DNA from 2 places in the Rhodococcus sp. UNC363MFTsu5.1 genome. Region 2 is predicted to be linked to the other one. Evidence: riboswitches for the same ligand, from Rfam matches in the RefSeq annotation. Region 2 holds a riboswitch; the other holds the start of a gene.
The links. A riboswitch is a leader RNA that binds a small molecule or an ion and turns the genes downstream of it on or off. The one in region 2 is predicted to bind cyclic di-AMP.
Positions count from the first base shown of each region.

Region 1: it holds a riboswitch for cyclic di-AMP, as region 2 does, so the genes downstream of both, BR31_RS0110805 (transglycosylase family protein) here and BR31_RS0118195 (NlpC/P60 family protein) in region 2, are expected to answer to the same signal.

Region 1 covers NZ_JMLO01000006.1:208,082-214,569, forward strand. The annotation lists gene BR31_RS28225 (glycosyltransferase 87 family protein) at 1-1,218, shown strand, start outside; cyclic di-AMP (ydaO/yuaA leader) riboswitch at 1,387-1,591, shown strand; gene BR31_RS0110805 (transglycosylase family protein) at 1,597-2,211, shown strand; gene BR31_RS32160 (hypothetical protein) at 2,280-2,474, opposite strand; gene BR31_RS0110810 (helicase-associated domain-containing protein) at 2,535-4,847, shown strand; gene BR31_RS32410 (hypothetical protein) at 4,957-5,082, shown strand; gene BR31_RS0110815 (hypothetical protein) at 5,082-5,303, shown strand; gene BR31_RS0110820 (DNA repair helicase XPB) at 5,617-6,488, shown strand, end outside.
Region 2 covers NZ_JMLO01000024.1:4,682-11,169, forward strand. The annotation lists gene trpD (anthranilate phosphoribosyltransferase) at 1-742, shown strand, start outside; gene BR31_RS0118180 (Lrp/AsnC family transcriptional regulator) at 801-1,076, opposite strand; gene BR31_RS0118185 (DEDD exonuclease domain-containing protein) at 1,174-2,886, opposite strand; gene BR31_RS29165 (hypothetical protein) at 3,082-3,294, shown strand; cyclic di-AMP (ydaO/yuaA leader) riboswitch at 3,421-3,585, shown strand; gene BR31_RS0118195 (NlpC/P60 family protein) at 3,601-4,167, shown strand; cyclic di-AMP (ydaO/yuaA leader) riboswitch at 4,398-4,536, shown strand; gene BR31_RS0118200 (C40 family peptidase) at 4,550-5,602, shown strand; gene BR31_RS0118205 (hypothetical protein) at 5,680-6,488, shown strand, end outside.

The sequences.
Region 1 (6,488 bases), on a different contig from region 2:
CTCGCCCTCGCCGTGATCGTGGCGCACGACCGGGTCGTTCCGATGGGATACCCGCTGTGGGGCCTGTTCCAGAACGGCCTTGACCTGCTCGTCTACCGCAGCGGCGGCGCCACCGTACTGCGCCCCGTCGGGCTCTACGACCACGCGCTGCACGGCGGCATGTGGTTCACCTATCCGCCGTTCTCCGCAATCCTGTTCGCCCCGCTCAACGCCGTGTCAGCCGAGCTCACCACCATCCTCGGATATCTCGCGAACTTCGGGATCCTCTACCTCGTCGTCCTGCTGTGCTGGCGACAGCTCGGGTACCGGCAGGACCGGCGGCTCTACGTGGCGACCGGGCTGATGACGGTCGTCTTCACCTGGCTCGAGCCGGTCCGCACCACGATCTGGCTGGGCCAGATCAACCTCCTGCTGATGCTGCTGATCGTGTGGGATCTCGGACGCCCCGAGGGCAGCAGGCTGCGCGGCATCGGCGTCGGGATCGCGACCGGTATCAAGCTGACTCCCGGCTTGTTCATCGTCGAACTGCTCGTCACCCGGCAATGGCGCGCGGCGGCGACCGCGATCGCCGGTTTCCTCGCGACCGTCGTGGTCGGGTTCGTGGTGATCTTCTCGGACTCGTGGTCCTACTGGACCGCGGTGATCCTGCACTCGACGCGAATCGGCGAGACCGCGTGGCCCGCCAACCAGTCCGCCGCCGGGGTGCTGGCCCGCTGGCTGGACGTCGCGGACCCGCCACTGCTGCTGTGGGCGCTCTGCGCGGCCGCGCTGACCGCGCTCGGGCTCGGCGCCTCCTGGCTGGCCCACAAGCGCGGACAGGCACTGCTGGCCACCACCCTCTGCGGGTTGACCTCCGCGGCGGTCTCACCGTTCTCCTGGGGCCATCACTGGGTGTGGTTCGTACCGCTGCTCGTCCTGGCGATGCACCGCGCGCTCGGCGCCGGACGCGCGACCGCCTGGCTCCTGCCCGCGGCACTCGCGCTGCCGCTGCTCTGCTGGACCCATGAGTTCCCGGACGGCGTGCAGGCGATCGGCCTGTTCATGGTCCCCACCTCCGACGCCCTAGCTCCGTTCTTCGCGGCGGTGTACCCCCTGATGTTCATCGTCATCGCCGTCGCCACGTTGGTCGCGCTGCGCCCGGGCCCGCGGCGACGCCGCGCGGAGCCCGAGGTCAGCCCCGATCGAAACTGTGATCTACCTCACATCACGGTAACGTAACAGGACGGTCTCGGACCGAGGCGACCCAATCTGAGCTGCGAATATGTTCGGATTTTCGGGCGAAACGCCGAAAGAATCGAAATTTAGGTAACAGATGACTACACGGCCTCGGCCACGTACGGTCATCTGCGGCCGGAGAAGTTCGGCCAGATCCGATCCGCCGCGCCAAACCTCGTCCCGCGGAACCGGATTCCTACGAGTTACCCAGGGACGAGGACGGGGGACCCACGTCCCCGGTGGACACCGAGGAAAGCGCGCAAGTGCATTCCTCTTGGGGTGAAGCCAGACCCGCACCATCCAGGAGCGGCGAGGCCGGGCGACCTCTCAGCCCGAACCCGACAGCTGACCTCGCAGGCGCGTGAGGAGAGGAAAACCCGCATGAGCACTGGACGCCATCGCAAGCCCACGAACACCCGCCGCAACGCAGCCAAGGTCGTCGTGACCGGCGCAGTGTTGGGCGCAGCCGGCGCGGCCTTCGCGGCCCCGGCCAACGCAGCCCCCGATTCCGACTGGGACCGCCTCGCGCAGTGTGAAGCCGGCGGCAACTGGGGAATCAACACCGGCAACGGCTACCAGGGTGGACTGCAGTTCTCCCCCAGCACCTGGAACGCGCACGGTGGTGGCCAGTACGCCGCGACCGCCAACCAGGCCACCCGTGAGCAGCAGATCGCGGTCGCCGAGAAGGTCCTCGCCTCGCAGGGTTGGGGCGCATGGCCGTCCTGCTCCTCGAGCCTCGGACTGACCAGCGGCTCGACCCCGCGCTCCGCCCCCGCCGCCGAGGTGGCTCCCGCACCCGAGCTGCCCGCCGTGACCAGCCTCCCGACCACCGATGGCGCAGCCGACGTGCTCGACAGCCTCGACAGCGCACTCGATGCGGTCCAGGCCAAGGGCATCGCGATCGACCCGCAGATCGAGGCCCTCTACGAGCAGGCCAAGCTGAACCCCCAGGTCATCGACTTCCTGAAGGCCAACTCGGGTCTCCTGCCCCGCTGAGACTCCCCCTTCACGTGAAAGGCCCCGCACCTACGAGGTGCGGGGCCTTTCACGTTCGATATCCGAGGTCAGCGATTGATGACCGTGTGCGGGTGGGTGTAGGGCAGTTCGGAAACGGGGAGGGGGAACTCGGTGTCCTCCCCGAACGGGGACAGCCCACCGGAGCGGCTCGACGAGAGCTCCGTGACGGCATGATCGCCATCCTGGAGTTCCGGTGCCGGCCAGCCTGGATCTACGTATCGCTTGCTCGAATTGTTAGCCACAGTCCCATTTTGGCAGGAGCTCGCGCCGTGGTACACCCCAGGTCTCTAATCTGATAGTTGATGACCGATACCGAAGGTGCTGCCCCCGCCGCCGAATCACCTCACGGCGCCGCCGTGCCCGACAGCCTGCTCGCCTGGCTGACCGCGAGGACCGATGCGGAGCTGGCCGAGCTGCTCAGGCTGCGCCCGGATCTCGCGGTGCCGCCACCCGCGAACCTGGCGGTCCTTGCCGCGCGTGCCGAACAACGCGCATCGGTGCTCCGGGTGGCCGACGACCTGAACGTCCTCGAGCTCACCGTGATCGGGGTGCTCTCGCTCGAACGCGGCGCGGAGGTCGGGGTCAGGCGCGAGGTCCTCGCGGAGGCGCTCGCCGGACGGGCGCCGGTCAAGGCCGTCGACCGGGCCCTGAAGTCGCTGCGCGCCCGGGCACTGGTCTGGGGCGCGCAGGTGCTGCGGGTCGTCGCGACCGCGAACGACGCCGTCACCTGGCGGGTCGACCGGCCGCAGGAGCCGATGACCGCAGCGCAGGTCATCGCGGGCCTTGCGACCGTGACCGATGCCGAGCGCAGGCTGCTCGAAACCCTGGCCACCAGCTCGCCGATCGGCCGCACCCGCGACGCGGCGCCCGGCACCCCGCCGGACCGGCCCGTGCAGCGTCTGCTGTCGCTTGGCCTGCTGTCCTGGGTGGACGAGCAGACCGTCGAGCTGCCCCACCAGGTCGGCCAGGCGCTGCGCGGCGAGACGATCACCGACCCGATGGCCCTCACCCCGCCGCCGATCCGCACCAACAAGCAGAAGATCGCGGACGTGAACGCGGTCGCGGCGGGTGAGGCGCTCGAACTGATCCGGCACTGCGAGGACCTGATCGCGGCCCTCGGCGATCAGCCTGCGCCGACCCTGAAGGCGGGCGGTCTCGGGGTCCGCGAGACCAGGCGACTGGCGAAGGCGGCAGGCGTCGACGAGAACCGGGTGAGCCTGATCGTTGAGCTGCTGGCCGCGGCAGGCCTGATCGCGAGCGGCGCCCCCGACCCGGTTCCCGCCACCGACACCGGCGACGACTACTGGGCACCGACGGTCGCCGCGGATGCCTGGCTCAACACCGGCACCGCACAGCGGTGGTACACCCTCGCCCACGGCTGGCTGGAGATGCCACGCAGGCCATGGGTGATCGGGCTGCGCGATCCCAACGACAAGGCGATCGCCGCGCTGTCCGAGGAGGTGCGCGCCTCCGGCGCACCCCGCGACCGCAAGTTCGTGCTCGAGCTGCTCGGTGAGCTCGCCCCTGGGCAGGGCGCGACCACGTCCGAGCTCGCCGCGCTGGTCGCGTGGCGGCGCCCGCGCTGGTCCGGCCGGTTCGGTGCGGGCGCCGTCGAGCACACCGTCGCCGAGGCGGCCGCGGTCGGCCTGATCGGCCGCGGCGCGCTCGCATCGCCGGGACGTGGGCTGCTGCACGGGGCCACCGCGGAGGCGGTGGTCGCAGAGATGACGGCGAGCCTGCCGGCCCCCATCGACTACGTCCTGGTGCAGGCGGACCTGACGGTGATGGCCCCCGGCCCGCTCATCCCGGAGCTGCAGGAGCAGATCACCCTGGTCGCGGACATCGAATCGGCCGGCGCGGCCACCATGTACCGGATCCGCGAGGACAGCGTGCGACGGGCGCTCGACGCCGGCAAGAGCGCCTCGGAGCTGCACGCGCTGTTCGAGAAGCGCTCGAAGACGCCGGTGCCGCAGGCCCTGACGTACCTCATCGACGACGTCGCGCGCAGGCACGGCCAGCTGCGGGCGGGGGTGGCGTCCTCGTTCGTCCGCTGCGAGGACCCGGCGTTGCTCGCCGAGGTACTGGCCTCCGCGGTGGCCGAGCAGCTCGCGCTGCGTGCCCTTGCCCCGACCGTCGCGATCTCGCAGGCCCCGCTGAGCGAGGTTCTCGACCTGCTCCGCTCGGCCGGATTCGCACCGGCGGGAGAGGACTCCTCCGGCGCGATCGTGGACCTGCGACCGCGCGGCGCCCGAGTGCCGCGACGACGGACGCGTCCCGCGTTGCGGATGCCCGCCGTCCCCACCGACGACCAGCTCGGGTCACTCGTCAGCCAGCTGCGTGCCGGCCAGCGGGCGGCAACCGCCCCGCGCGGTCAGGGTGTGCGTTCGGACGGCAGCCGGGCAGGAGGCGCCGCGACCATGGCACTGCTGCAGCTGGCGGCGAAGGTCCGGCGCAGCGTGGCGATCGGCTACGTGGACGCGCAAGGAGTGGCGACGGAGCGTGTCGTCGATCCGGTCAGTGTCGGCGGTGGTCAACTCGATGCGCTGGACCCGGAGACCGGGGCGGTCCGCCGGTTCACCCTGCACCGGATCACCTCGGTGAATCTCCTCGACTGATTCCCTGCCGCGCGGGCAGAAAAAGCACGCCCACCTGCACGACTGGCCTTTTCCAGGAAATGACGTATGGTCGGCCCAAGTGATTGCCACTTCGAATTCAGGAGCGACAATGGCAGACAAGAAACCCGGCAAGAGCCTGAAGAAACCGGCACAGTCCCTCAAGGAACGACGTGCCGAAAAAAGGGATCGCGCCGCCGATTCCGGGGAGCTCATCAGGAAACGGAAACGCCACTGATGCACACCGAGGCGACCGCACCGCCCATCCCCCTGCTCCTCGACACCCTGCACAGCCGGATCGACGAACTGACCGGGGAGGCGATGTTCTCGGATGCGCGGTCCAGTGGGTATCACGCCGCACTGCGGTCCGCCAGACTTATCGTGCTGGACGAACGAGCACGGCAGTGCGAACTTCCAGAATGCCGCCCAACCGCAAAAAACAAGAAGGACCATCCGTGAAAAGAACACTTCTCGCCCTGGACCGAATTCAGGCCAGGCTGGAAAATGAACTCGACACCACGGAGGTCCGCACCGAGCGAGACGCCGGATACCGTTCCGGAATTTCCGAGGCGCTCGTGCACGTAATGGAGACGAGAAAAAGTGTAGCCACACAACGGTGACGCACTGAAAGTGAAGGATTCTCCGGATCAACGGGAGAATCCTTCACTTTTTTCGGCCACGGACACGGATCAGCCGGGACCGCCCGTGCCTGTGACGACCACCCCACAGCAAAGTGTGGACAATGGAGTGGTTGTCTACGTAGGAGGCGCACGTGACCGACGGCCCCTTGATCGTCCAGTCCGACAAGACCCTGCTCCTGGAGGTCGACCACGAGCTCGCCGGCCAGGCCAGGCAGGCTATCGCCCCGTTCGCAGAACTCGAGCGCGCGCCCGAGCACGTGCACACCTACCGGGTGACCCCGCTGGCGTTGTGGAACGCGCGCGCGGCGGGCCACGACGCCGAACAGGTGGTGGACGCGCTGGTCACGTTCTCCCGGTACGCGGTCCCGCAGCCGCTGCTGGTCGACATCGTCGACACGATGGCACGATACGGCCGGTTGCAGCTGGTGAAGAACCCCGCGCACGGCCTGACCCTGGTCAGCCTGGACCGAGCGGTGCTCACCGAGGTGATGCGGCACAAGAAGATCTCGCCGATGCTCGGCGCCATGGTCGACGAGGACACCGTCGTCGTGCACCCGAGCGAGCGCGGACACCTCAAGCAGATGCTGCTCAAGATCGGCTGGCCGGCCGAGGATCTCGCCGGGTACGTGGACGGCGAGGCGCACCCGATCGACCTCGCCTTCGACGAGGGGCACTGGGAGCTGCGGGACTACCAGGAGATGGCGGCCGACTCCTTCTGGGCAGGCGGCTCGGGCGTCGTGGTGCTGCCGTGCGGCGCGGGCAAGACGATGGTCGGCGCGGCTGCGATGGCGAAGGCGAAGGCCACCACGCTGATCCTGGTCACCAACACCGTCGCGGGCAGACAGTGGAAGCGAGAGCTGATCGCCAGGACCTCGCTGACCGAGGAGGAGATCGGCGAGTACTCGGGCGAGCGCAAGGAGATCCGGCCGGTCACCATCGCGACCTACCAGGTGATCACCCGTCGCACCAAGGGCGAGTACAAGCACCTGGAGCTGTTCGACTC
Region 2 (6,488 bases):
CGTGGTGGCCGCCGCGGGCATCCGGGTGGTCAAGCACGGGAACCGGGCCGCATCCTCGAAGAGCGGCGGCGCCGACGTGCTCGAGGCGCTGGGAGTGCGGATCAACCTGAGCCCGGACGCCGTCGCGCGGTGCGTGCGTGAGGTGGGGATCGGGTTCTGCTTCGCGCCGACCTTTCATCCTGCGTTCCGGTTCACCGCAGGCCCGCGCAAGGAGATCGGCATCCCGACGGTGTTCAACGTGCTCGGACCGCTGACCAACCCCGCGCGGCCGCGAGCCGGTCTGATCGGCTGCGCCTTCCAGGACCTGCAGCCCGTGGTGGCGGGGGTCCTCGCCCGCAGGGGCAGCAGTGCGCTGGTGGTGCGCGGCGACGACGGACTCGACGAGATCACCACCTCGACCACGAGCACGGCGTACGTGGTGTCCGGTGGGCAGGTGCGCGAGGACAGCATCGATCCGACGGCGCTCGGGATCGAGCGGGTGCCGCTGTCGGCGCTGCGGGGCGGGGACGCCGAGGCGAACGCGGTGATCGCGCGGGCGGTGCTGGGCGGCGAGCGGGGCGCCGTGCACGACGCGGTGGTCCTGAACGCGGCGGGCGCCATCGCCGCCCACAGCGGCCTGTCGGATGACCTGGACAGCGACCTGCGCGCGGGCCTCGAACGGGCCGTGCGCGCGATCGACAGCGGCGACGCGGCGGCGCTGCTCGACCGCTGGGTCGCGGTCTCCACCGAACTGGCGGACTGACGCCCGCCCGGTGCGGGAGCCGCCGTCGGCCGAAGCCGAACGGCGGGCCCGCGCCGAATCACTCGCCGATGGAGAAGGCGGCCTCGACGTCGGCGCTGGCGTAGGAGCGGAAGGCGATGTGGGTCGTCGTCTGCACGACGCCGTCCACCTTGTTGATCGCGCCGGTGACGACCTCGGCGATCTGGGCGTGGTCTCGGACCTTCACGATGGCGATCAGGTCGACGTCACCCGCGCACGAATAGACCTCGGACACCCCGGGGATGTCGGCCACCGCCTGCGCGGTCTCCGGGATCCGGTGCGCTTCGGCGTGAATGAGGACGATGGCGTTGATCATCTCGCTCCTTGGCTGCGGTGGCGTCCTATCTATAGGGAGGGCCGCGTGGGTGTCTCCCTATAGATGGGCGTCCGGCTCTGTTCTTTCCCCTGTCACCCTAGGCGGTGCCGGCTGCCGCGGCGGCGCCCCGCGCCACGGCGCACCATTGCAGCCAGCCGCCACCGCCGCGGGCGGGTTCGGCGTAGCCGTGGCTCGCGCGCACGATCCGGACCCCTGGCGTCTCGAGCCAGCCGGCGATGAGCGCGGCCTCGCCCGCCGTGGCGCCCCGCAGCGGTGACGGCTCCTCGATCACGGTCTCGGCCGACAGGGTCAGCGCCTCGACGACCGGCATCGGCGGCACGCCGCGCTCCGCGACCCCGGCGGAGGCGAGCCTGCCTGCCCGGATCACCGCCAGCTCCCATCCGCCGGAGGGGGAGGGGCGCGCGGCGACGAGCTCGTCGACGGCGGCCAGGCTCGCGAGGCGCTGGGCTCGCCGGAGCGAGAGCGCCAGCGCGGTGGTGCGGTCACGAAGCCGCGCCGCGCTCTCGAACAGTTCGGCGGCCGCGAGTTCCTCGATCCGGGTCCGCAGTCCGTGCAGTGGCGCGTCGTCGGTTCCCCGGATGAGCGCGTGCGCGGAGTCCGGCGCGTGGCGGTACTCGGCCGCGCTCTGTGGTGTGCCCCCGGCGGGACAACCGCCGACCGCGCTGTCGGGACAGTCGGGCCCGTGCGGCTGGTCATCGCGAATTCTCTTGGTGCACGTCCTGATTCGGCAGATGTCGGCGATCGTGGCGGCGACCTCCGCCGCGTCCGTCCGTGAACTGAACGGGCCGAGGGCGTCCTCGGTCGCTTTGCGGGAGATCGCGAGCCGGGGGAACGGCTCGGCGGTGGGGGTGATCCACCACGCCCGGCGGGGGAACTTCGAGCGCCGGTTGTACGGAGGTGCGTGCGCGCCGAGCAGCCGGAGTTCGCGCACCGACGCCTCGAGCGCGTGCGCGCACTCGACGTGGTCGACCCTGGTGGCCAGCGCCACCATCTCCTTCATCCGTGCGCGGGTCTCGGATCCCGTGAAGTAGCCACGCACCCGGCGCTGCAGATTGACCGCGGTGCCGACGTAGAGCACCTCGTCGGACGGGCCGCGGAACAGGTAGACGCCGGGGGTGCGGGGGAGGTTCGCGGCGAGCCCGCGCTTGCCGCGCTGCGCCGCGGAGACGTTGGGGAGGTAGTCGACCAGCTCCGCATAGCTGTGCACGCCCAGGTTGCCGACCCGTTCGATGAGCCCGTGCAGCACGTCCACCGTCGCCCTGGCGTCGTCGAGGGCCCGGTGGGTCGGCTTGGTGCTGACGTCGAAGAGGGCGGCGAGGGCCGAGAGCTTGACGGAGGGCGCCTCGTCCCTGCCGAGCACCCGGCGGGCGAGCTTGACGGTGCACAACACCTGGAACGGGGGCCAGGGCAGCTCGCAGCGGGCCGTGGCGGCCTTGAGGAAGCCGATGTCGAAGGGCGCGTTGTGGGCGACGAGGACGGCGCCCCGCGCGAACTCCAGGAAACTCGGGAGCACCCGCTCGATTCGCGGTGCCCCGATCAGCATGGCGGTGGTGATCCCGGTCAGCTCGACGATGTACGGGGGCATCGAGCGGCCGGGATCGACGAGGGTGGACAGCTCGCCGATGACCTCGCCGCCACGGATCTTGACCGCGCCGATCTCGGTGATCGCGTCCTCGCCTGGCGCGCTGCCGGTGGTCTCGAGGTCCACGACGACGAAGGTGGTGTCCCGCAGCGGGGTGTCGAGCTCGTCGAAGCTCAGCTGGACGTTTGGCGGACTCTGCGGGCTCACCCGGCTGAGGCTAGGGGTGGCCACCGACAGGGCCCACCTGCCGCGGTCGTCGCGTCGTCGGTGTCGGACCTGGCCGCTAGTTTCCGTCGCAGAGGCCTCCGAAACGCCGCGAGGCCACCGGTAGAGACGAGGATCACAGTGATTGTCGATTGCAACGACTGCGAGGTTCGTAATACCGCGTGCGGTGACTGTGTGGTGACGGTGCTGCTCGGGCCGCCCGGTGTCCGGCCGGGGGTGCGGGCGGTGGACTCCGCCGGGTCGGCCCGGATCAGTATTGAGCAGGACGAACGGGTTGCTCTGGACGTGCTCGCCGATGTCGGGCTGGTGCCGAGGCTCCGGTTGGTGCGGGCCGTGGATGCCACGCAGACCGGTCGGTCGTTATCTGTCCGTGACCCGGGAGTGGCGTAGCGCGCATTTCTGGGCGATATGTCCGAATCGGCCCACTGGTCGGGCGTGTTGGGTCGACAGGGGCTGGACGCTTTCGTAATCTTCCTGAGACCTAGCGGAGTCTTGCCACACCATCCGGTGCGGCATCGCCAGGTACCGCCTAATCGATCACTCGAGAGAGCGATCGTGCCGGGAACCCAAGTTTCTCTGGGGTGAATCCCGTCGGAGCGCGATATGCGTGCCGCCGGGTAGGGCTGATCTTCCCAGCCCGAACCCGTCAGCTAACTCGGTCGGCGGATGAACGGAAGAAACGGAGTAACCCTTCTCGTGGCTTCATCCACTACCCAGCGTTCCGTGCGCCGCATCGCGGTCGCCAGCGCGCTGACCTTCGGTGCCATCGCAGTCTCTGCCGGTCCGGCGCTTGCCGAGCCCGTCACGATCTCTGGCATCGGAACCTTCGACATTCCGGGTGTGCCTGCCCAGACCATCCAGGTCCCCGGCCTCCCTGTGCTGCCCGGTGCCCCCGGCGCTCCTGCCCCCGCGCCCCTGGTCTCCGCAGGTGACAAGGCCGTCCAGGCCGCCGCGAGCAAGATCGGTTCGCCCTACGTGTACGGCGCCTCCGGCCCGGATGCCTTCGACTGCTCGGGTCTCGTGCAGTGGGCCTTCAAGCAGGCCGGCATCAACCTGCCGCGCACCAGCTACGACCAGGCCTCGGCGGGCACGCCGGTCTCCACCTCCGCCCTCAAGCCGGGCGACGTGGTCTCCTTCTACGGTGGCTCGCACTCGGGCATCTACGCGGGCAACGGCGAGGTCATCCACGCCGCGACCTCCGGTACCCCGGTCAAGCGCGCGCCCCTGTCGTCCATGCCGATGGACGGCGCCCGCCGCTACTGAGCGTCGCGCACGAACCCCCGTGGTGGGCCCGAACCGTCTGTGACCGTTCGGGCCCACCACGTTTTTGTCGGTGGTCCCGCGCCCGTCGCGCGGTGCTCGGCGTGAGCGGAAATTGCCCCCACAGTTCGGGTGGACATCGCCGTATGCCATTCCGTAACCTGTCTGAGACCTTCCGAAATCTTGCCGCGTCACCCGGCGTGGCATCGGTGGTCACCACCACACCGGATCGGGCGCCGCAGGCGCCGATCCGGTACCGGGGACGCAGTTCGCCGGGGTGAATCTCCCGCTCGGACCTCGGTTCGTTGGGCAGGGCTGATCTTCCCAGCCCGACCCGTCAGCCAATCCGGTCGACGGGCAGTGGAAGAACGGAGTACCAGCTTTCGTGGCGTCACAGAGACTGAAGCGATCCACCAGCGCAGTGCTGGCGACGGGCCTGCTGTCCCTCGCGGCTGTCGCGGTCCCCGCGGGTACCGCAACCGCGGATCCCGCGCTGGAGAATCCGACAGCCGCGCTCGAGAAGCTCTCCGAACTCTCCCGCACGTCCGAGCAGACCAACGAGGCGTTGCACAACGCCCAGATCGACCTCGAGTCCAAGACCGCCGTCCAGCGCGACGCCGAGGCCAGGCACGCCGCCGACGAGCACCTGTTGACCGAGGCGAAGGCCAGGATCGCCCAGTTCCAGCCCGCGGTCGACAAACTGACGACGGCCAGCTACCAGGGCGCCCGCGTCAATCGACTGTTCGCGGTGATGATCTCCGATTCCCCGCAGCAACTCCTCGACCAGATGTCCACGCTCAGCGTGCTCTCCGCGGACACCGCGGCCCAGGTTGGTCACTTCAAGCAGGCCACCGATGAGGCCGCGACCGCGGCCGAGGCCTCGCGTCAGTCCGCCGATGCCGCGCGCACCGCCACCGAGCAGGCCAGGTCGATCAGCGACGACCTGCAGAACAAGCAGAGCGACCTGCAGGCGCAGATCGCGCAGGTCACCCAGGCGTTCGGCGCGTTGAGCAGTTCGGAGAAGTCCGCGCTCGCGGGCACCCCCTTCCCTCCGGGATTCGATCCGCAGACCATCCTCAAGGGGCTCACTCCCGGGTCGAACTCCGGCGCGCTGCAGGCAGGCATGACCCAGGTCGGTAAGCCGTACGTCTGGGGTGCCACCGGTCCGGACGGGTACGACTGCTCGGGCCTGATGGTGTGGGCGTACAAGCAGATCGGCAAGACCCTGCCCCGCTCGAGCCAGGCCCAGGCCGCCGGCGGCGTGCCGGTCTCGCGCTCGGAGCTGCAGCCGGGCGACCTGGTGCTGTTCTACCCCGACATCTCGCACGTGGGCATGTACGCAGGCAACGGCAACATCCTGCACGCGTCCACCTTCGGTGTTCCGGTCAAGGTCGCGCCGATGGACGCGTACCCGTTCTACGGCGCCAGACGGTACTGAACGCCGTACCGGACGTCCCGCCGCGGCAGCCACGGCGTCGGATCCGGAAATGGGAGGCGGCTGCGCTCGGGGGGTTGGTGCTCGCCGTCGTCGCGGTCGGCGTGTTGACGGCCCGGTCGCAGCCGGCGGAACCGGAGCTGCGTGGCTCCGGCGGTGCCGCCAGCGTCAACCCGTACGAACAGGCGCGCCGCGCGGGCGTCCAGGACCTCCTGAACCGATGGGCGAGCGCGGTCAGGGACGGTGACACCGCCGCGCTGGCCGCGTTGTTCGACCGCGCCGCCGCGCCCGAGTTCCTCGCCTCCGAGATCCGCCGCAGTGAGCATCTCGCCGACGTACCGTTGGCGGACTGGGGCTACGAGATCGGAACCGACCCCGAGACCCCGGTCCCGACGGACCTGGCCGAGCAGCTCGACGCCACCGACGTGTGGGCGGTGCCTGCGTACCTGCGCTACGCCATCGAGGGCGCGGACACCGGTTCCACGCGCAAGCCGGTCGCGCTGATCGTGGCCAGGCGAGGGGAGAACTGGACCCTGGTGTCCGACCGGTCGCTGCCCGAGTACGGGCGCCACACCTGGCGAGGCCCTTGGGATTTCGGTCCGGTGGTGGTGCGCGAGGTGGACACCGGCTCGCATTCGTCGGTGGTGCTCGGTCACTCCGATCAGGAGGAACTGATCGACGCGATCGCGGCGGATCTCGCGGATGCGGTGTCCTCGGTGACCGAGCTGTGGGGCCAGGACTGGTCGCAGCGGGCCCTCGTGGTGGTCAGCTCCTCCCAGGACGAGTTCATGGAACAGGTCGGAGCAGACCACAGCGGGTCCGATATCGCCGCGGTCGCGGTCTCGGACGTCGTCGAACCAGGGGCCGACTCCGCGACGGGCCAGCGCGT